2 regions of the Brucella sp. NBRC 12950 genome follow, and region 1 is predicted to be linked to the other one. Evidence: riboswitches for the same ligand, from Rfam matches in the RefSeq annotation. Region 1 holds a riboswitch; the other holds the start of a gene.

Region 1 (11,680 bases):
CTGGCAAGCTTGAGCAGTTCTTCTCGGCAGAACCGGGTTCGGGCGACTAAAAATCGCATTGCGGGCGCGTTTTGTCTGCACGAATGCGCGAATACAGCCTATTTTAAGGGCGTCTAAAGTTGCCGAAAGTAAGATATTTGGCAATTTGTTGATTCTTGCGCAAAATTGTGTTAAGTTGCACAGATAATTTCGGTGACTGGACGTCAACTCGTGGCGCAAACGCATTAATCTCTGAAAGGGCTAGCTTTTTTTACTGGGCTGTATGGCACCGGAACGGATTTTTGCGATTTCGCGTCCGTCCCTAACCAACCTTCCCGGTAGATAAATCTGTGTCCGAGACGCGCTTCCAGTTCAAACCGCAACGACTTCCGTGCCTCTCCCAAGTGGCGCGGTCGATATCATGTGTAAACCGGCGAGTTGCGCCGGGCACAACAGGGAGTATTAGAGCGTATGACATCCCAGCAGAAGAAGACACCGGCTCGTCAGGGTTTCAAGACCGGTGAGTCCATTGTGTATCCAGCTCACGGCGTTGGCCAGATCGTAGCCATCGAAGAGCAGGAAGTAGCCGGCCATAAGCTTGAGCTTTTTGTTATCGACTTTGAAAAAGACAAGATGCGCCTCAAGGTGCCAGTCGCCAAGGCTGTCAGCATCGGTATGCGCAAGCTGTCGGAAACCGACTATGTTGAGCGTGCTCTCAAGGTCGTTCAGGGCCGTGCACGCGTGAAGCGCACCATGTGGTCGCGCCGCGCTCAGGAATATGATGCAAAGATCAATTCCGGCGATCTGATTATGATTTCTGAAGTTGTCCGTGATCTGCATCGTGCTGAAAATCAGCCAGAGCAGTCCTACTCGGAACGCCAGCTGTATGAAGCAGCGCTTGATCGCATGGCGCGCGAAATCGCAGCTGTGAACAAGCTTTCAGATACAGAAGCTGTCCGTCTTATCGAGACCAATCTCGCCAAGAGCCCTAAGCGTACCAAGGCTGATGCCGACGCTGAAGGCGATGTCGACGGTGATGAAGTCGAAGCAGCGTAATCAATTACGCCCGCATTTCTTTACAGCGGTTCCAGTTAAGAATGAATCGTTAGAACCGCTGTAACTGTTTGTTTTATGCATTGTCCGACGCAAAACCGCTTCGCACTTTTGCTGGAAATGCTATAAAAAAGCCCGCCATTGGCGGGCTTTTTATTTATGGGGCGAAGAGTAGCTGCTCTTGCCCAACGGGCTATGTGTCCTATTTTCTTGGTATCTCAAAGATTTATCGCACTCCGGATGGAACCGGAGGGTACTTTCTGCGTTCTTCTCAAACCAGTTCGTAGCGGGTTTGTTTTGCGGCGTACCAGTCTGGCCTCAGGACAGGTCTGTGAAAGGCAATTTGAACGAATACAAGGTGTTCATTCAATTGTTCTTTGCAGAGCTGGAATAGTTTCAGTTTCGGGCCTCAGATTTCCCTGAGAGCACCGCAGCCAGAACAGGAGAGCCAGATGAAGCAGTCATCAATGAGCAGTTCCTCCACCGTTCCGCCGACACGCTTGCCGATATCTGCGCGCAGCATTCAAGCGCCAGCTGCATCCTCCCAATCGATGATCCGCAATGCGATGTCTGCGCCCTACCTTGAACGCGAAGAAGAACGCGACCTCGCCATTCGCTGGAAAGAAAACAAGGATCAGGATGCGTTGCATCGGATTACCGCCTCGCATATGCGACTGGTAATTTCGATGGCCGGTCGTTTCAGAAAATTCAAGCTTCCGATGAGCGATCTCGTTCAGGAAGGCTATGTTGGTCTTCTGGAAGCAGCTGCCCGTTTCGATCCTGATCGCGAAGTGCGGTTTTCCACCTATGCATCCTGGTGGATCCGCGCATCGATGCAGGACTATATCCTGCGCAACTGGTCGATTGTGCGCGGTGGTACCAGCTCGGCGCAAAAGTCTCTTTTCTTCAATCTTCGTCGTCTGCGCTCCAAGCTTGCGCAGGAAGACGAGACGATGAGCAAAGCCGATATCTATCGCGAAATTTCGACCCAGCTCGGGGTTTCGGCAACAGATGTCGAGTTCATGGATAGCAGGCTGTCTGGTTCAGATAGTTCATTGTCAGCATCAATGAATAATGATGAATCAGGCACTTCCACACGGATGGATTTTCTCGTCGATGATCATCCTTTGCAGGACGAAGTCGTGGAAAGCACGATCGATATGGAGCGTCGCGTCAGCTGGCTTCATACGGCGCTTCATGCGCTGAACGAACGTGAGCTGCACATCATTCGCGAGCGTCGTCTGGACGATGATGGCGTGACGCTAGAAGCGCTGGGCGAAAAGCTCGGTATTTCCAAGGAACGCGTTCGCCAGATTGAAAGCCGGGCAATGGAAAAGCTTAAACTGGCCCTGCTCGACCAGCATGAGATGGCGGCTTATCAGGCCTGATTTCCCTGAAGTCGGGCCGACCAATCTTCGACCTTGCGATTTTCAAGACGGCGGACAGCATAGCGCTTCCAGCCGTCCGCAAGGTGTGGAATCTGCGCCATCAGCGCCAGCTCCTCATAATTGAGCATATCCACATAGAGCAGATGCCACACGCGATGCAGCGTCCATTCCGGTGACAGGCGCTCGACGAGGCGCATCGTGTCGCCTTCGCTGACTATACCCTCTTCAAGAACCCGGTAATACCAGCCACTGCGGCCGCTCTTCTGTACGCGGATTGCCATATCTGTAATGTCGAAGCGGGCATTGAGCTTCCAGCAAGGCTGGCGGCCCTGCGAGACTTCAACGAGCGCACTGCCAAGGCGGAAACGATCGCCAACCGCCACATTATGCTCGGTCAGTCCGGTGGTGGAAATGTTTTCGCCAAAGGCACCGGGCATTTCGAGACGCGGATTTTCACCAACATCGTCAACCCAGGTTGCATAATGATCGTGCGGGTAATGATGGACGGCCTTTTCGGGGCCGCCATGCACTTTCCTGTCGCCCTGTGCGTCGCATTCGAGCCCCTCACGCAGCAAACGAACGGGGCCAGATACCGGCTTCTTATCGATGCCGCTCGGTGCGCCACGCGGTCCCAGTGGAGCGATCTGGCCTGCAAGCAATGACTCGACGATAACTTCCATGGGCTTAAAACGTCTCGTGATTTAAACTATTCATGCGACATGCTTTATTCACTGATGATCTTGACGCGATCACCTACGGAAACTGTCGCGCCCGCCGACATGGCATTGAGCAGGCGGAAGAGTTCAAGTTTACGCGTTGTGCCCTGCATACGTGCGGGCAGGCTGCCCATTGTATCGCCAGGTTTCACTGTCACGACACGGATACGCAATGGCTTGAGCGCTTCCTGTTCGGTCGGCGTCAGCAGACGGAAGGACTGTGTTACAGTTTGCGATGCAGGCTGCAGAGCAGTGCTGCCTTTCGGTGCAGCCGTCAGGAAGCGATAGACCTTATTGTTGGTGCCGATCACCACAATGTCGAACTGCCAGCGATCAGCGCTTGCGCTCGCAGTTGCAGCAGGCATGCCGTTGATCGTGATCGGACGGATCGAGCTTTCATCAAGCCCTGTCACCCAGCCCGACTTGATATAATCGGTGAGGTTTGAGCCGGAAGGCAGCGATGCGCCGTCAAAGCGGATTGCCACTTCGCCCGGACCGCTGGCCATAACGGCATTGGCAGAATTGTCGATGGTGAAGCCAGCAGGAGCCGTAAAGGTTACGCCGAGCTTTGGATGGATGAAGGTCTGCTCACGCACATAGCCTTCATTTGGCGAGTCGCCGTAAAGCAGCCCGTCGATACCATTGAGGAAGGAATCGCGATCCGTGGTGCCGACACCCGGCGCACCGATGCGGCGCGCGTGGCCGAGCGCAAGCTGAATGCGCTGTGGCGTTGCCGGATGGCTTGCAAGGAAGTCGAGGCTTGCATCGGTTGCACCCGATACGGAGCGGAAATCGGTATAGGCTTCCATCGACTGCAGGAAGCGGGCGGAGGCAAAAGGATCGTAGCCTGCTTCGCCAATCATCTTGATGCCGATAGCATCGGCCTGCAGTTCCTGATTGCGCGAGAACTGTGCAAGGCGAAGCTTGCCGCGGATGGTTGCTTCGCGGCTTGCACTCTCATTATGCAGCACTTCGGTTGCGACACGACCCGCAATAGCCGTTTCGGCTTCCTTTTCCTGACGAAGAATGCCGTGATTGGCAACGACGTGACCCATTTCATGCGCGATGACGGCTGCGACTTCGGACGAGTCGTTAGCCAGCGCCAGCAGGCCGCGCGTTACGTAAAGAAAGCCGCCCGGCAAAGCGAAGGCATTGATGTTGGGGCTGTCGAGGATTGTGATGCGATAGGTTTGATCCGGCTTGTCGGAAACCGTTGTCAGATTGCCGACGATCTTGGCGACCATGCGTTCAAGCTTCGGATCTTTATATTCGCCGCCATAGGTGGCGAGGATGCGCGGATGCTGTTGCGCGCCGATCTGTGCCAGCCGGTCGTTACGAGTGACGTTTTCAACGGTGACAGGATTTGAGGAAGGCTGCAGCCCAAGATCTTTGCTTGAATTGATCGACTGACAGCCTGAAATCAGGCTGACAGCAAGCAAGCCAAAACCAATGGCTGGTTTCCGCCAATTGCGCTGTGCCCGTTCTGGCAGAGAAAGGGGGAGACACAGGGAGGCCCGGAGACGGGTCGTGTGACGGAACAGTATTTTACCCTCGCAATTGAATCAGCACCGATAGCATTGGCGCAAATCTAGCCATAGACTGAAGTACCTACAAGAAGTAGATCAGTCCTCAAAGCCGTTCTTCAAGGCGAATGCGAACAAAATATGTCCACAGCGTTAACTCTATTTGAGCTTTGAGGTTTCACCACCGATATAGTGTTTCAAAGCTTCCGGTCCAGATGGCGACAGCAACTCATGGGCAGGGCCTTGTGCGGAAATTCGGCCATTGTCGAGAAATAGCAACAGTGCGTCGAGATAGAGCGCGTCTTCCGGCGTATGCGTGACCATCAGAACGGTCATGCCGTTTTCCTTATGCAGCTCCCGCACAAGATCAAGCATCTGGTGCCGTAGGGCAGGGCCAAGCGATGCGAAGGCTTCGTCCAGCAATAAGACGGGTCTTGCCCGTACCAGCGCGCGTGCAATTGCGACGCGCTGGCGTTCGCCACCCGAAAGCGCTTCGGGTTTGCGGCTTTCTTTGCCTTTCAGCCCCACACGCTCCAGTGCCGTCGCGATAGCGGCGCGGTCCTGCTGGTTGAGCTTCAGGTTCGGAGAGCGGCCAAGCCCGACATTCTGTTCAACGCTCAGATGAGCAAACAGATTGTTTTCCTGAAACACCATCGATACGGGCCGAGATGCTGGCGGCAGGCTTGTTACATCTTCATTGCCGATTTTGATTTGCCCTGACTGCGGGGTTTCAAAACCGGCAATCAGGTTAAGCAGAGTGGATTTGCCAGAGCCGCTTGGTCCAACAATGGCTGCAATTGCACCGCCCGGAATGGTTGCTCTGAATTCCATCACTGTTTCGCCATAGCTGAAACGCACATCATGTAGCTTGATTTCGCTGAGGCTACTCTTGCTGAGCGCATTCATGGGAGCGGTATTTCCTTTCGGGATGCGGCTGCGCGGTCGGCAATCATCATCAGACAAAGACATAAGATTCCGAGGATCAGGGCAAGGCCCGCTGCATCGAATGTGCGGTAGCTGCCCATACGCTGCAACAGCAGATAGGGTAGGGTTTGCAGCGCGTCGCTGCCAAAAAGCGCAATGGTTCCGAGATCACCAAGCGAAAGCGCCATCGCAAATGCGAATGCCATACCGAAAGGCCTGCGAATGGCTGGCCAGTCGATAAGCCGCAACCGGTTGAAGCCGGATATGCCGAGCTGCGCGCAAAGCCGATTATGACGAACAGCTGATGTATCCCATGCCGGACGCAGCAGGCGCACGGCAAAAGGCATTGCCATTGCCGCATTGACTGTCACGACCATAAAAGGAGCCATCGTGAATGGGTCGGTGAAGTGACGCAGCAAAATAAACCAGCCAGCACCAATGACGATAGGCGGCATCACAAGGATGAGGCTTGCACCTGTATCGAAGATATTAGCCAAGCGTCTGCTTTTGGTTGCTTCGCGCGCTATCACAAGGGAAAGCGACAGGATGACGGCAAGAAGCGCTGCGCCAAATCCCAGAACAATGCTGGTGCCAATAGCATTTAATACGGCTCTTTCGCTCATCAGGCGCATGAGATCAGCAGCAAGACCTGACACCACAATGCCCGCAACGGGCAAGGCCACATAGAGAAAGCCGATGCCTATCGCCACAATGTTGAAGAGGCGTTCAAGGCCGTCTGGCCTGCCATAACGGCGTGGGGCAGTGGTGAGAGTGAAACCCTCTTCCGACGGTCGACCCGTGAGGCGTAAGGCTGCGAGAATCAATATGGTGAGTGTCAGCTGCGCCAATGTGAGTGCCACGGCGCGCGCCGGATCAAAGTCGAAATGCAGGCTTTGATAGATTGCAACTTCCAGTGTCGTGGCGCGTGGTCCGCCGCCAAGTGTGAGAACCGTTGTGAAGCTCGTGACGCAGAGCATGAAGATAAGGCCGATCATGCCGGGCAGATTGCGCCTTATGGTCGGCCATTCAATCAGGCGAAAGCGAGCTGTGCCCTTCATGCCGAGTTGTGCTGCGAGTTTCCAGTAGTCAGCGGGAATCGATTCATAGGCTGCCAGAATGAGCCGCACCGCCAAGGGCATATTGAAAAATACATGCGCGATCAGAATGCCGGTCAAGCCGTAAATATCGGGTTGCACTGGGTATCCCAGCGTCTGCGACAGCTGCGCGACAAAGCCGTTGCGCCCGTAAATGCTGGTAATGCCGAGCACAGTGACAAGGGCGGGCAGGGCCAGCGGCAGCGCGAAAAGGCGCAGGATCAATCCGCGCCCCGGAAAACGGGCTTCCGAATAAAGAGCGCGCGCTACAGGAATGGCAAACAGCACTGAAATCAGGCTCGACAGAACCGCCTGCCAGATCGTGAAACGTGCAATACGCTGAAGATAGGGATCAAGAAATATTCTGAAGCTAAAGCCGCTGGCCTCAAGCCCCAGGGCGATAAGCGAGCCGCCGACCAGACTTGCCAGAAAGCCAAGCGCCAGTACGCCCGCAAGAGATTTGATTGCGGGCGTTGTCTGGACTGGCCGGGTTCTGGTCAGCGTTTCACTCATTTGCTGGAAGCTGCCAGCCATTCATCGACCCAGGCCTTGCGGTTCTTTGCGACCTCGTCTGCCGGGATGAGAAGTGTCTTTTCCGGCTTCGGCAGTTTGTCGAAGGCGGCAGCAAGAGGTGCAGATGTTTTGCCTGCCGGGAACATCCAGTTGGTTTCAGGGATTACATCCTGAAAGCCTGGGCCGGTCATGAATGCGAGGAATTTCTGCGCCAGAGGGTTCTTGGCACCCGTTGTCGTCTGGGCGGCAAGCTCGATCTGAAGGTAATTGCCTTCAGGATAGGCCAGCGCTTTATAGCGTTCCGTATTCTCGGCAATCATATGATAGGCAGGGGAGGTGGTGTAGGACAGCACCATTGGCGCTTCACCCTTGGTGAACAGGCCATAGGCTTCCGACCAGCCCGGAGTAACCGTGAGAATGCGCTTCTGCAACTTTTCCCATGTTTCGCCTGCCTGATCGCCATAGACCGATTTGATCCAGAGCAGAATGCCGAGGCCCGGTGTCGATGTACGCGGATCCTGAATGACTATCTTTTGCGAAGGATCGCCTTCGACCAGCTCTTTCAGGCTTTTGGGCGGATTTGGCAGTTTCTCGGAATCATAGACGATGGCGAAATAGCCGTAATCATAAGGTACGAAAATATCGTCCTTGAAGTCGCCCGGCACTTTGACATTGGAAAGATCAATGCCGCTTGGCGCGAAGTAGCCCGTGGCGCGTGCTTCCGTGGTCAGGTTCGTGTCGAGGCCAAGGACGATGTCTGCTTTGGTATTGCCGCCTTCAAGCTTCAGGCGATTGAGCAGTGCTACACCATCAGCCGATGCAACCCATTCCAGCTCGCAATCGCATTCTTTCTCGAAGTTTTCCTTGACCTTTGGGCCTGGACCCCACTCGGAAACGAAGCTGTCATAGGTATAGATGGTCAGCTTGTCTTTGGCCTGTGCAACAGGCGCAAAGGCAAAAGCTGCGGTCAGCGACAGGGTAAGCAGAGATAAAAGCCGCATAACGGCATTCCTTTCTTTTATTCGAAAAGATTGAGCGCCGCTTGGGAAATCGGTCAGCATCTAATCCCTCCGCCGGTACAAACCGGATCAGGTTCAGCGGGTTAGCCGGAGTGCGGCCTCTCAGCCATTCAGAGATTGAATGGCACCCCGTTAGAGCAGGGCTGACAATAGATGTTTGCATCACGAAGGGCAAGGGATCGCAATGCGGGCTTTCAGCTATAATTTCTGCATGTTATGAGCGGTTTATGAGCACATTTGTCATTCTACTCGGCGGCGATCTCGTCGTCACGGATCGCCTGAAAAGCCAGATTGCAGGAGCGCGTGTTCTTGCGGCAGACAGTGGCATACGTCATGCGGCCGCGCTGGACGTGGAGCCGGAACTGTGGCTGGGGGATTTCGATTCCGCTTCCGATGCTTTGCAAAAGCAGTATGCCCATGTGCCGCAGAAGAGTTTCCCGCGCGCCAAAGACATGACCGATGGTGAGCTTGCGCTGTCGGAAGCCTATGAGCGTGGCGCCGAAAAGGTCATTTTGTGCGGTGCTTTTGGCGGCGCCCGCACCGATCATACGCTGTTGCACCTCACCATGGCGACAGCTCAGGCAGCGGACGGTCGCAACATTCTTCTCTCAAGTGGAGAGGAAGAAGCATGGCCGCTGGTGCCGGGTGATTATCTCTATGATTTTGCAGACGGCACATCGTTCAGCGTCATAAACTTCTGCACAGTTGAAGGTTTGTCGATCAAAAATGCCGAGTGGCCGTTAGATAATGTGACACTGCCTTTCGGCTCTTCCTGGACCGTATCCAACATTGTGCGTGGAACTCTTTGTGTTTCCGTGCGTTCTGGTCTTGCGATACTCGTAGCTAACTTTGGTGAAGAGACCCCGCTTTAGGATGGCTGCTAACCTTACCAATTGAAACTGCTTGACGCTGACGGTCGAAACGTATTGTAACTGTTCCCAAGCGGGTAAGATCTGCTTTACGCCGAAATTGGGGACGCAAAGTCGGTGTTGGTGTAACTTTAAGTAGGAGATTGTTTCATGAAATCACGTCTTTCCATGATTGCAATCGTCGGCGCGCTTGCGTTCTCAACAGCAGCATGCACGACGGCTGAACAGCGTACTGCCGGCTATGGCGTTGGTGGTGCAGCTCTTGGTGCGCTCGCTGGCGGTGCAATTGGCGGCAACGGTCGCGGTGCTCTGGCTGGTGCAGCTATCGGTGGCGTCGCTGGTACGCTTCTCGGTGCAGCACAGACCCGTAATGGCGTTCAGTACTGCCGTTACCGCGACAATTACGGTCGCACATACGAAGCACCTTGTAACTAATGTGCCCAAGCCGCTGAGCGGTTTTGAATTCAACAAACAGGCCGGGGAAACCCGGCCTGGTTCTTTTTTGGCCATACCCATTTGACAGAATGCGTTTTGTCCTCGACAAGCAGGGCAGAAATTTCAACGGCATTTTTCAAAGAGAACCATGGCACCTCCGCTTCTTCGCCTCGATCAGATCAAGCTAACCTTTGGCGGCACGCCGCTGCTTGAGGACGCAGCCCTCTCGGTTAGCGAGGGCGACCGCATCGCGCTGGTCGGACGCAATGGTTCCGGCAAATCCACTCTGCTTAAAATTGCCGCCGGTATGGTCGAAGCGACCTCTGGCGAAATCTACAAGCATCCGGGTGCCACTATCCGTTATCTGCCGCAGGTGCCTGATCTTGATGGCTTTGCCAATGTCCGCGCTTATGTGGACGCCGGTCTTGGACCAACAGACGATCCGCATCGTGTGACCTATCTGCTGGAACATCTGGGGCTTACCGGTGAGGAAAAGCCCGATCATCTGTCAGGCGGTGAAGCACGTCGTGCAGCACTTGCCCGCGTGATTGCTCCTCAGCCTGATGTATTGTTGCTCGATGAGCCGACCAACCATCTCGATCTGACAACGATTGAATGGCTTGAAGGTGAGCTGCGTCAGATCCGTTCAGCCATCGTTCTAATCTCGCACGACCGCCGCTTTCTGGAGAATGTCAGCCGTTCGACAGTCTGGCTTGATCGCGGCCTTACCCGCCGCATCGATCAGGGCTTTGGTCATTTCGAGGAATGGCGTGACAAGGTTCTCGAAGAAGAAGAACGCGACCATCACAAGCTTGGGCGTCAGATTGCGCGCGAGGAACATTGGTTGCGCTATGGCGTAACCGCTCGCCGCAAGCGCAATATGCGCCGTCTTGGTGAGCTGCATTCCATGCGCGCTGATTTCCGCAATCACCGCAAGGCACAGGGTACAGCTGTTCTGGCAGCCAGTGATTCCAAGGAATCCGGCAAGCTGGTGATTGAAGCAAAGAAGCTGAACAAGGCTTATGGCGAACGCGTTCTCGTTCAGGATTTTTCGACGCGTGTTCAACGTGGCGACCGTATCGGTCTTGTTGGCCCAAACGGCGCAGGCAAGACGACGCTTTTGTCGATGCTGACCGGCAAGCTTGAGCCTGATTCCGGTACATTGCGTCTTGGCGTCAATCTGGAAATGGCCGAGCTCGATCAAAAGCGTGAAAGCCTGAACCTTGATGACACGCTCGCGCATTATCTCACAGACGGGCGTGGCGAAAGCCTCGTGGTCAATGGCGAGCAGCGCCATGTCGTTTCCTACATGAAAGACTTCCTGTTCCAGCCGGAACAAGCGCGGACACCAATCCGCGAACTTTCCGGTGGTGAGCGGGCACGTCTGATGTTGGCGCGCGTTCTGGCACGGCCTGCCAATCTGCTGATCCTTGACGAGCCTACCAACGATCTCGACATGGAAACGCTCGATCTGTTGCAGGAACTGGTTTCCGGCTTTCCGGGAACGGTCATTCTTGTGAGCCACGACCGCGATTTCCTTGATCGCACGGTAACGTCTGTAATCGCGCCGGAAGGTGATGGTAACTGGCTCGAATATGCCGGTGGCTATGCCGATATGATGGCACAGCGTAAAGAGCAGGCGCTGGCAAAACGCAACGTCAAGACGACGACAGCTCGCACTGACGAAAAGGGTGGGGATGCACCGCAGCCCAAACGTGATGAAAAGCGCAAGCTTTCCTATAAGCAGAAATTCGCGCTCGAAACCTTACCCGGCAAAATGGATGCTTTGGCAAAGGAAATGACTGTGCTGGAAGGTAAGCTTGCCGACCCGCAACTTTATGCCAAAGACCCTACGCTTTTTGCAAAGACTGCCGATCTTCTTGAAAAGAAGCGCTCTGAACACTCTGCCATGGAAGAAGAATGGCTGGAGCTGGAGATGTTGCGCGAAGAACTGGAAGGGTAATTTACCCTTCCGTTTCGTTTCTGGTTAAGCGCTTGCCTTGTCGAGCAGGGCAATCGCTTCAGCATCCAGCTTGATCTGTGCGGCATCGAGCAGCTCATTGAGCTGGGTGAGGCGCGTGGCGCTGGCGATTGGTGCCGTAATGGATGGTCTCGCAATTAGCCAGGCAATTGCGATTTGCGCCGGTTTAGCGTCATTGGCACGAGC
Region 2 (11,680 bases), on a different contig from region 1:
TCTCAACGGAAGACACGCAGGAGGCACAGCTCATGCCCTCGACTGGAATGGCGAAACTTGTGTTTTCGGATTTGACTGGCTTGTTCATGGCAATCCCTTCTTCTGCGCATCGTGCTTTCCGAAGATCGTTGCCGATTTTTGAGCCGATGCTGCAGCCCCTTTTTAAAGGGCTAGATACTGAGTTGCATCATAAGTAACCCTTCCCACCGTTGGAAGGTCAAGCCTTATTCATAAATGATTTTCAGATGGCCATTTCGTTCTGCGGCTGCATTGCAGCGAGGATTGATCCGCAGCGGGTCTGGATGAATTCTGGCACCTCAGCTGCAGGCATTGGACGCCCCATCAGGAAGCCCTGCACCTCGCCGAAATTCTGCTTGCGCAGGCATTCAAGCTGCTGCGTGGTTTCCACGCCTTCAGCAGTCGTTACAATCCGGAAACCAGCGCCCAGCGTGGCGACCGCCTGAATGATCGCAAGATCACGGGTATCGACTTCGATGCCCGATACAAAACTGCGGTCAACCTTGATCTTGTCGAACGGGAACGAGCGCAGATAGCTGAGCGATGAATAGCCAGTGCCGAAATCATCCATGGCAATCCGCACGCCCAGGCGGCGCAACTCAAACAGCAGTTCGATATTGTGTTTGCTGTTTTGCAGGAATACGGATTCCGTAATTTCAAGTTCGAGACGGTCCGGAGACAGGGCTGCCTCCTCAAGCGCTTCCGTGACAGAATCGAGCAGCGTTGTCTGATTGAACTGCACCGGAGAAAGATTGACCGAAACCTTGATCTCATCCGGCCAGGAAGCTGCCTGACAACAAGCCTGTCTCAGCACCCAATCGCCGATGGGGCCGATAAGCCCGGCTTCTTCTGCAATCGGAATGAACTCAACCGGCGAGACCATGCCCAGGGATGGATGACGCCAGCGCAGCAGGGCCTCAAACCCGGATATACGACCCGATTCCAGATTGAAGATCGGTTGGTAATGCAGCTCGAACTGCTTCGCGGCCAAGGCCACCCGCAGATCAGTTGTCATCGCATGGCGTTTCTCAACAGCCAGTCGCAGCGAATGTTGGTAGAAGCGGAACGTTCGCCGACCATCCGCCTTGGCGGCATAAAGCGCCAAATCAGCATTGCGCATCAGCACGTCGGTATCTTCACCATGCAGAGGCGCCTGAGCGATGCCAAGACTGCAAGACACGAATTCCGTTGTATCACCGAGATCAAACGGGTCCTGAAAGGCTGAAAGAAGGCGGTCCGCAAACATGGCAATCTGCGAAATCGCATCGCTGCGATAGATGATGGCAAACTCATCGCCACCAAGTCGCGCGAGAAACTGATCGCAAGTCGTGATGTTCTTAAGACGCGTCGCCACCTGATTGAGCAGCAGATCACCTATCTGGTGCCCCCTGCTGTCATTAATGGTCTTGAAGTGGTCGATGTCGAGATAGAACAGCGCAAACGCCGGAGCACTGTCGCCCTTTTTCAGAATATTTTCAATATATTGCGAGAAATAGGCACGGTTCGGCAGATCCGTCAGACTGTCGTGCATGGCGATATGCGTCATGCGCTGTTCAGTCTCGCGTCGCTCAGTAATATCTTCGACAAGCCCGATCAGGTAACGCGATTTATCGCCTTCAACAGGTGGAATGGGACGTTTGATGATCCGCATCCGGCGCGGTGTGCCGTCAGCGCAACGAATATCCCGCTCAATCGTCAACACATCGCCGCGGCGCATTGCCAGCCGATCCTGCTGCGTCAGAAGCTTTGCTTCCTCGCTTGGGAAAATTTCGGCATCGATCGAGCCAACTACATGGTCGATATTGTGACCGCTGATCGTGGACGCTGCCTGATTGTAGAGAACATATCGGCCTTCGTCCTGCATATCCTTGACGAAAACACCAAGCGGCATGTTGTTGACCAGTCCATCAAGCAGAGACTGCACATGACTTGCCTGCCGGGTCGCCTCTGCCAGTTCGGTCATGTCTTGAACGATTGCCAGAATGACCTGCTTGCCGTCGAAGACGACCTGGCGTCCGTAAGTGAGAACCTCGATGGTTTCGCCGTTGGCTTTGAGATGCTGCCAGCGTTCGGGACGCTCAAGATCGCTTCTGTCGCGCACGGCTGCAAACATCCGCTCCCGCTCGGTCTGCGGACGGATATCAAGCACTGTCATGCCGGGGATTTCGTCTGCCGAATAGCCGTAAAGCGCATGGGCCGCTTCATTCATGACAATGAATGCTAGCGTTTCAGGATCATAGACCCACATGGGTGTCGGATGAGTTGTAAAAAGAATACGGAAATCCTCGTCGGATGTGCGCACCATCGCATCACCCGAGTGAGCCTCACCGGCTTCCCGCTTCCTCATCATTGGTCCCTCATCAGACAAATCCTGACTGGATGTTTTCCGCTCTCATGCGAGAGTTAACCCGGAGAATCAGAGCAGGACGATGCAATCCGGTGGATAGCTTACAGTCTAGAATTTTAACAAATTATATACAAATTATCAAAATCCCTAATTTAGCGCCTGCAATTTGTCGTTTTACAGTCTCTTGACCGCCCTGCTGTTCCGGCCTATGCTTAAGACACAAAATTCGTTGGGGTGCCTTCGAAGCAAGATCAGGAAAAGCGCTAAACGGTTTTCCATCCGACCTTGCGACACAAAAGGCTGAGAGACGCTGACCGCGTTAACCCATTGAACCTGATCCGGGTAATACCTGCGTAGGGAACGGAGTTTGGCGCGTCGCGAACAAGGAGGATTTCATCCTCCGTGGGGCAAAGCCCCAAAACCCGTTCATGACGTCTCAATTTTCCGTTCGGAATGAGAGACGACATGATGGACTTAAGACAAAGCCTCTCCCGAACAAAAGCAAGCAACAGCAATGGTGCATCCGCGCCTATTTGCGTGACTATTGCTGGCTCCGACAGCGGTGGCGGTGCTGGCATTCAGGCCGATTTAAAGACCTTTTCAGCACTCAATGTCTATGGCGCGAGCGTCATTACAGCGATCACCGCTCAGAACACATTAACGGTCACAGCAGTCCACGATGTTCCGGCTGAAATCGTTGCGGCACAGATTGATGCGGTCTTCAGCGATCTCAATGTGGCTTCGGTCAAGATCGGCATGGTGTCGGTGCCGAAAACCATTCAGGCAATAGCCAAAGGCCTTGGGCATTTCTCTGGCCCGGTGGTTCTTGATCCGGTGATGGTGGCGAAGTCCGGCGACAGGCTTTTAAGCGAAGCCGCAATCTCGACATTGCGCGAAAAACTGATCCCGCTTGCATGCCTTCTAACACCAAACCGGCCGGAAGCTGCCTGCCTGCTCGACTGTGCCATCGCGCGAAATAATAATGAGGCGGAAGAACAAGGACGCGCTTTGCTCAAGCTCGGCGCGAAGGCCGTGCTGATGAAAGGCGGGCACGCTGAGGGCGACATCTGCACCGACCTTCTCATCCGTGCCAATCTGCCGATGATCCAGCTGGAAGCGCCGCGTATCTACACGCAGAACACCCATGGGACTGGCTGCACGCTTTCGTCAGCAATTGCAGCGGGTCTCGGCAAGGGGCTTTCGCTGGAAAAAGCCCTTCGTGAAGCGCATACCTATCTGCAAGCGGCCATCCGGTCCGCTAACACATTGCAGGTCGGAAGCGGGCACGGCCCCGTGCATCATTTCCACGCTTTGTGGGAGATTGCATAATGCGCGTCACCATCATCGGCGCGGGTGTTGCAGGCCTTGCCTGCGCAGCAGAATTTAGTGACCAAGGCCACGCCGTCACTGTCATTGCCAAAAGCACCGCAATCGGCTCCGACAGCTGTTCGTGGTTTGCGGGCGGAATGTTGGCCCCGTGGTGCGAAGGCGAGAGTGCGGAAGAGCCCGTCGTAAGGCTGGGGCAAGAAGCGATTAGCTGGTGGGAACGGCATGTTTCAACAGTCCACCGCAAGGGCACGCTTGTCATTTCCCACACACGCGATACGACTGAACTGCGCCGCTTCGCCCGCCGCACGCAAGCCTTCGACACAATTGATTCCGAACAGATCGATGCACTGGAGCCGGACCTTGCAGGCCGTTTCCGGCAGGGGCTTTTCTTTGCTGAGGAAGGCCACCTCAATCCGCGCAATACACTGATCGAGCTTGCCGAAAACCTGCAAAAGAAAGGCGTGGTCTTTCATCTCGGGCAAGATGCGAAAGATGTAAAAATCGACACGGATATTACCGTCGATGCGCGCGGTCTGGCAGCACGCGATCAATTGCAGGATCTGCGCGGTGTGAAGGGCGAAATGCTGGTGGTTCGCTCCCGCGACATCAATCTTTCGCGCCCTGTGCGCCTGCTGCATCCGCGCATTCCGCTCTACATCGTGCCACGCGGTGACGGCATTCATATGATCGGCGCAACTATGATCGAAAGCGATGAGAGAGGCGGCATTAGCGTTCGCTCGACGCTGGAAATGTTAAGCGCCGCCTATGCGCTGCATCCGGCATTTGGCGAAGCGGAAATTCTGGAAACCGGCGTCGACGCCCGCCCCGCCTTCCCCGACAATCTGCCACGTGTGCGACAAGTTCGAACAGGGCGTGGCCAAACAATGTATGTCAACGGGCTTTACCGGCACGGCTTTCTGCTCTCCCCTGCGGTTGCACGCATGGCGGTTGCGGCAGCAACCGAGGCCGAACAACAACCTGAACTTCTGGAGAACCTGGCATGACCATCGTTTTAAATGGCGAGGTCTTTGAGACCAAAAGCGCCAATCTTTTGGCTCTGCTTGCAGAAATCGAACTTGATGAGGCCGTGGTGGCAACCGCGCTCAATGGCGAATTCATTGCAGGCGATGAACGCGAGGAAACGCTGATCGGCGAAGGCGATCGCATCGAAGTGCTCGCGCCGATGCAGGGAGGCTAAGATGCTGGAATTTTACGGGAAAACATTTGAAAGCCGCCTACTATTGGGAACGGCGCAATATCCATCACCCTCTATTCTTGCTGACAGCGTCCGCTCGTCAAAGTCGGGAATCGTGACGGTTTCGCTGCGGCGCGAGAGCGGGAATATGCGTGCCGGTCAGGATTTCTGGACACTGATCAAGGATCTGGGTGTTTCGGTTTTGCCCAATACTGCCGGTTGCCATACCGCACGCGAAGCAGTCACCACAGCAAAAATGGCGCGTGACGTTTTCGGCACCAACTGGATCAAGCTTGAAGTCATCGGCGATCACGACACCTTGCAGCCTGATCCTTTCGGGCTGGTCGAAGCAGCCCGTATTCTCTGCGATGAAGGCTTTGAGGTCTTTCCCTATATGAATGACGATCTTGTGGTTGCGGAGAAACTGATTGAGGCAGGCTGCAAGGTGTTGATGCCATGGGGCGCGCCGATTGGTTCAGGTCGCGGCCTCAACAATCCTTATGCACTTAAAACCATGCGTGCGCATTTCCCCGATATTCCACTGGTCGTGGATGCCGGTATTGGCGTCCCATCGCACGCTGCAGCCGCCATGGAACTTGGCTTTGATGCCGTGCTGATCAACACTGCGGTTGCCAAAGCAGGCGATCCAGCCGCTATCGCCCGCGCTTTTGCGCTCGCTGTTGAGGCTGGGCGCATCGCCTATGAAGCCGATCCGATTGAAGCCCGCGACATGGCTGCCCCCTCCACTCCATTACTCGGAAAGGCATTTTTGTAATGGCCCTTGATCCGTTCTACCCGATCTTTGACAGCGCTAGCTGGTGTGAGCGCATGGTGCCGCTTGGCATCAAACTCGTGCAGCTGCGCATCAAGGATAAGAACGACGCTGAACTGCGCGCAGAAATCCGCGCAGCCCGCGAAATTTGCGCGCGATATGATTGCCAGCTCATCGTCAATGACTACTGGAAACTGGCGATTGAGGAAGGCTGCGACTTCATACATCTCGGTCAGGAAGACCTTGATGAAGCCGATCTCGATGCAATCCGCGAGAGCGGTGTGAAGCTCGGTGTATCCAGCCATGATGAGGCTGAACTTGATCGTGCATTAGCGCTAAAGCCAGCCTATATCGCGCTCGGCCCTGTCTATCCGACCATTCTCAAAAAGATGAAATGGCATGAACAGGGATTGGACCGCGTCAGCCAATGGAAAGCCACCCTTGGTGATATTCCGCTCGTTGGCATTGGCGGCATGAATGTGGAGCGCGCGCCGGGCGTCTTTAAAGCCGGAGCTGACATTGTATCCGTCGTCACCGACATCACTCTCAACCCCGATCCCGAAGCCCGCGTGCGGCAATGGATCGAAGTTACACGCCCCTATGTAAAGTAGACCTAATATTCGCTTTAACGCGCATCTTGTCCGAAAACCGCTTCACACTTTTCGGGATGCGCTCTAACCGGAGGAAACATGAAAAAACTGATTTTTGCTGCGCTTTTCAGCGCCACGGCTTCGTTCGCCCTGATGTCAGCTCAGGCAGCTCATGCGAATGATAAATTCAAACTCATACTTGATTGGTATGTGAACCCCGATCATGGGCCGATCATCGTGGCCGACAAGCTCGGTTACTTCAAGGATGCGGGTCTTGATGTGGAAATCATCGCCCCTGCCGACGCATCTGTACCACCCAAAATGGTTGCGGCTGGACAGGCTGATCTGGCAATTTCATATCAACAGCAGGTGCATCTCGATGTTCATGCCGATATTCCGCTGATCCGCGTCGGCACTCTGGTCGATTCCCCGCTCAACTGCCTGATGGTGCGAGACGATGGTTCAGTCAATTCAAGTGCCGATCTCAAAGGCAAGAAGATCGGCTTCTCTGTCGCTGGTGTTGAAGAAACGGTGCTTGGCACCATTCTCAAAAACCACGACATAAAGCTTTCAGATGTCGAACTCATCAATGTGAACTTCTCGCTCGCACCATCGCTGATGTCGAAACAGGTTGATGCGGTGATTGGTGCCTATCGCAATGTTGAGCTCAACCAGATGGCGGTTGAAGGGGTTGCGGGCAAATGCTTCTTCGTCGAGGAGGAAGGCGTGCCGGTCTATGACGAGCTGGTTTATGTCGCCAACTCAAACAAGCTGGATGCGAACGAAAAAGAACGGATTTCGCGCTTTCTAGCAGCCACCGAAAAAGCCGCGCAATATATCGTCAATCATCCAGAGCAAAGCTACGACCTGTTCGCGTCTTATAGTTCTGAACTCAAAGACGAGCTGAATCAGCGCGCCTGGAAAGACACGGTTGCCCGTTTCTCGCGCTCACCCGCAAGCCTCGATTATGGACGCTGGAGCCGCTACGAAACCTATCTCAAGGATAACGGTCTCGTGCCTTCGATCCTGCCTGTCGAGAAATTTGCAATCGACGTCAACGCGGGAGGTGACAAGTCATGAGTGACACGCTTTATTCATCCGAATTGTTCACCCGCCTGCGTGCCGCAACGCTTGATGACTGGACCCCCTATATCGATCATGAATTTGTCCGCGGACTGGGCGATGGCACGCTGCCGAAATCGGCATTCCTGCATTATCTCAGGCAGGACTACGTTTATCTGCATCACTATGCCCGCGCCTTTGCGCTGGGTGTCGTGAAGGCAGGCAGCTTGCAGGAAACGCGGCTCTGCGCCGAAATCATGCATGGGCTGGCGGTCACAGAACTGCCGCTGCATGTCGGAATCTGCGCACGCGAAGGCATAACCGAAGACGATCTTTACAACACAAAAGAAGAGCCGGAAAACCTCGCCTATACGCGCTACGTACTCGATTGCGGGCAGGCAGGCGATTTCCTCGACCTGCTGACCGCACTGGTTCCCTGCGCGCATGGCTATGGCGAAATCGGGGTTAATCTCGCAGCCACTGCCCATATAGGCACACCCTATCAGGAGTGGATCGACACCTATGCGGGCGCTGATTATCAGGAGATGTGCCATACGGTTGGCAAGCTTTTTGATCAAGCTGCAAAAGACCGCATCGGTCCGGATTTCGAGAGCAGCCCGCGCTGGCCAAAGCTCTGCCAGATTTTTGCAACGGCAAGCAGGCTTGAAGCGAACTTCTGGTCAATGGGTATTTCTGGGGGTCTCAAAGGAGCATGACGAGCATCGCTCCTCGCTCGCGCAAAAAACGCATCGCCGACGGGTTTCTGTCGGCGTTTGCTGTGCTGGCACTTTGGCAGGCTGTGGTGAGCATCTGGCAGATGCCGCGCTTCATCCTGCCCGGCCCGCTCGACGTCGTGCAATCACTCATCACCAATGCACAGTTGATCGCCGATAATGCAGTCGTGACATTTGGCGAGGTGCTGGGCGGGCTGTTTCTCGGCTCTGCCATTGGCGTTCTCACGGCCATAGGGCTGATGATGTCGCCGCTCGCACAACGGCTTGTCATGCCGGTGATGGTGTTCAGTCAGGCGATTCCGATATTTGCACTCGCTCCGATCTTAACACTCTGGCTCGGCTATGGACCGGCATCGAAAATTGCAGTCACCATTCTGATGATCTTCTTTCCGGTCGTTTCCACCTTTCTGGATGGGATGCAAAGGATGGATCAGACGCTGATTAATGCCGCCGAAAACCTTGGCGCCAAGCCCATGCAAATTCTTTTTCGTGTGCGCATTCCCGCAGCTTTCCCGTCGCTTGCTTCGGGGTTAAGTCTTGCTGCCGTCTATGCACCAATTGGGGCTGTAGTGGGCGAATGGGTCGGTGCATCAAAAGGTCTTGGTTATCTGATGCTGCTCGCCAATGGTCGCGCCAAGGTCGATCTGATGTTCGCAAGCCTGTTTGTGCTGGCGGCCTTCACCATGCTTTTACATGCAACCATCTCGCATTTTTCGCGCAAACTCGCCGCATGGCCGCGAAAGCTGTAAGGCAGCATTTTTGCCACACTCAATAGATTGAAATAAAACTTCTGCATTTTGCCACTTGGCAAATAGATTTGCTCATTTATTGTGCAGCCATCTGAAACACTGGCAAGAGGTATGAGATGCGTGTCTATCCATTTCCGTCGGTGCCCGGTGTTAACGCGGGCGCATCCAAGCTTTAGGTCTTTGGCCCGTGTTGCAGGCTAAGGCCTGATCGCCCTCCCTAAAAGGGCATATTACTAACAACTTCCAAATTTGCCGCAGCTCTCAGCAGCTGTTTGTTTTGTCTTCGTTTTCAAACATCGTTCGACGCAAAACCGCTTCGTGCTTTTAATGAAAATGATTTTAAAGGAACCAGAATCCGTCTTCGCGCGGCCTGGTATTATTCATATGACTCGGTTTCGTATCAATTTCCGGGGACCTGCTTTCCGCAATGTCCTCGGCTACACCTTCAGCCACTGGCGAAGTCAGCCTCTGCGGCTGACGCTGATTATTATCAGCATGCTGCTTGCAACGGCCGCAGACGTCCTCACACCACTCTATTCAGGGCGGCTGGTCGATGCGCTTTCGATCGGTCAGGATGGCGCATGGGATGCTGCCATTCGCGCGCTGATTATCCTGCTTGCGCTGGGCGCACTGGCGCTGATCACGCGTCAGCTGACCTTCTATGTCATCACCGACTTCACGCTGAAGATCATGAGTGACATGGCAGCCAGTTCGTTTCGCAAGCTACAGCGGTTTTCGACCGACTGGCATGCAAATGCTTTTGCCGGATCGACCGTGCGTAAGGTTTCGCGCGGCATGTGGGCGCTTGACCTGCTCAATGACACGCTGCTGATTGCGTTATTGCCGTCTATCCTCATGCTTTTCGGCTCAGTAGCACTTCTCGCATGGTACTGGCCGATGATGGGCCTGCTGGTTGCAATCGGCTCGGTGCTTTTCATCGTCTGCACGATTGTGATTTCGCTGGGCTTTGTTGCGCCTGCTGCAACGCTTGCCAACAGCTGGGACACACGTATGGGCGGCGCTTTGGCCGATGCCATTTCGTGCAACGCAGTTGTCAAGGCATTCGGTGCGGAAGGTCGTGAAGATGGACGTCTTGCCAAGGTCGTCACCAAGTGGCGCTCGCGTACGCGCCGCACATGGCTGATCGGCACGCTGAACGGCTTTATTCAGGGTGTAAACCTGCTGGTGATGCGTGGCGTGGTCATTGCTTTTGCGCTCTATCTCTGGAGCCAGGGCAAGGCAACGGCAGGTGATATCACCTTCGTTCTGACGGCATTCTTCATGTTGCAGGGCTATCTGCGTGATGTGGGTATGCATATCCGCAACCTGCAGCGTTCGGTAAACGATATGGAAGAGTTGGTTCAGATCGAAGCCGAGCCTTACGGCATTGCCGACAGGCCGGGTGCAAACGCGATCAAGATCGGAAATGGCGAGATCACGTTTGAGAACGTCACCTTCCATTATGGCAGTCACGACACGGCTCTCTATCGCGACTTCTCGGTCAGGATTAAAGCCGGTGAACGGGTTGGTCTGGTCGGTCATTCGGGTTCGGGCAAGACGACTTTCATCAAGCTCATCCAGCGTCTCTACGATGTGAGTGGCGGCGCCATCAAGATTGATGGACAGAACATTGCCGAAGTCACACAGGCTTCACTCAGATCGCAGATTGCTATTGTGCAGCAGGAACCAATCCTGTTTCACCGGACGCTGGCCGAAAACATCGCCTATGCTCGCCCCGGCGCGACACAGGCAGAGATCGAGCATGCAGCCATGCTTGCCAGTGCGCATGACTTCATCATGCGTCTGCCGAAGGGTTATGCAACGCTCGTTGGTGAACGCGGTGTGAAGCTTTCGGGTGGTGAACGTCAGCGTGTGGCGATTGCCCGCGCATTTCTGGCAGATGCGCCAATCCTAATTCTGGACGAGGCAACATCGAGCCTTGATTCAGAATCGGAAGTGCTGATCCAGCAGGCAATGGAACGGCTGATGATCGGTCGTACAACGCTTGTCATTGCGCACCGGCTTTCAACGGTTCGTGCGCTTGACCGCTTGCTGGTCTTCGACAAGGGCAAAATCCTTGAAGAAGGTGATCACGATGCGCTCATCCGCAAACCGGGCGGCATCTATCGCCGCATGTTCGAACGTCAGGCCTTGGAACTGACCAAGGGACTGGAAGACGTTCTTCCATCGTAAGAAATAAAACGGGGCCGGAAATACCGGCCCCGTCTTAAACTTATGTTTTTACCCATGTCTTTAACTCAAAACAGGGTTCCCGCTTTTGGGAGACATGCTTTATTCCGCCACCTTGCCCGAAGACACCTTGCCCGAAGACTGGCGGATAATCAGCTTATATTCGATATGGCGCGACGGCGATGTGTTGTTGGTATCAATCTGGTGGAGCAGCATATCCACGGCATCACGCGTCATTTCGCGGATTGGCTGACGCACCGTCGTAATCTGCGGCGACACCATGCTGGCAATCGCACTGTCATCGAAGCCAACAACCGTTAGTTCGGCCGGCACATCAATCTTGTAATCATAGGCAATCTGCAGAACAGCAGCCGCCATGTCGTCATTCGACGCAAAAATGGCAGTCGGCCTGTTTTGCAGCGATAGCAGTTTTCTGCCTGCAGCCAGACCGCTTGAAAAGCTGAAGCCGCCTTCAAATTCATAATCGGGATTGTGATCAATCCCCGCTTCATCAAGCATACGGCGATAGCCTGCCAGACGCTGCTGCGCCGAGCGGTGGGTCAGATCGCCGATCACAATCGCAATCCGGCGATGCCCCATATCGAGCAGATACTTCATCAGATCGAGTGTGGCCGCCTCATCGTCGATGGCAACGCTGTCAGTCGGATGCACATTGAAATCACCCGCCACACGC

The links. A riboswitch is a leader RNA that binds a small molecule or an ion and turns the genes downstream of it on or off. The one in region 1 is predicted to bind thiamine pyrophosphate.
Positions count from the first base shown of each region.
Region 2: it holds a riboswitch for thiamine pyrophosphate, as region 1 does, so the genes downstream of both, thiD (bifunctional hydroxymethylpyrimidine kinase/phosphomethylpyrimidine kinase) here and thiB (thiamine ABC transporter substrate binding subunit) in region 1, are expected to answer to the same signal.

Region 1 covers NZ_BSQC01000012.1:99,085-110,764, forward strand. The annotation lists gene fdxA (ferredoxin FdxA) at 1-50, shown strand, start outside; gene QSJ70_RS19495 (CarD family transcriptional regulator) at 451-1,035, shown strand; gene QSJ70_RS19500 (RNA polymerase factor sigma-32) at 1,485-2,420, shown strand; gene QSJ70_RS19505 (MOSC domain-containing protein) at 2,411-3,100, opposite strand; gene cdlP (cell division protease CdlP) at 3,145-4,626, opposite strand; gene thiQ (thiamine ABC transporter ATP-binding protein) at 4,819-5,565, opposite strand; gene thiP (thiamine/thiamine pyrophosphate ABC transporter permease ThiP) at 5,562-7,211, opposite strand; gene thiB (thiamine ABC transporter substrate binding subunit) at 7,187-8,191, opposite strand; TPP riboswitch at 8,239-8,351, opposite strand; gene QSJ70_RS19530 (thiamine diphosphokinase) at 8,437-9,081, shown strand; gene QSJ70_RS19535 (YMGG-like glycine zipper-containing protein) at 9,229-9,513, shown strand; gene QSJ70_RS19540 (ABC-F family ATP-binding cassette domain-containing protein) at 9,662-11,476, shown strand; gene QSJ70_RS19545 (aldo/keto reductase) at 11,501-11,680, opposite strand, start outside.
Region 2 covers NZ_BSQC01000008.1:90,493-102,172, reverse strand. The annotation lists gene QSJ70_RS14725 (heavy metal translocating P-type ATPase) at 1-88, opposite strand, end outside; gene QSJ70_RS14720 (putative bifunctional diguanylate cyclase/phosphodiesterase) at 242-2,365, opposite strand; TPP riboswitch at 2,586-2,742, shown strand; gene thiD (bifunctional hydroxymethylpyrimidine kinase/phosphomethylpyrimidine kinase) at 2,834-3,694, shown strand; gene thiO (glycine oxidase ThiO) at 3,694-4,698, shown strand; gene thiS (sulfur carrier protein ThiS) at 4,695-4,892, shown strand; gene QSJ70_RS14700 (thiazole synthase) at 4,894-5,664, shown strand; gene QSJ70_RS14695 (thiamine phosphate synthase) at 5,664-6,272, shown strand; gene QSJ70_RS14690 (ABC transporter substrate-binding protein) at 6,351-7,331, shown strand; gene tenA (thiaminase II) at 7,328-8,029, shown strand; gene QSJ70_RS14680 (ABC transporter permease) at 8,026-8,796, shown strand; gene QSJ70_RS14675 (ABC transporter ATP-binding protein) at 9,181-10,989, shown strand; gene QSJ70_RS14670 (LacI family DNA-binding transcriptional regulator) at 11,089-11,680, opposite strand, start outside.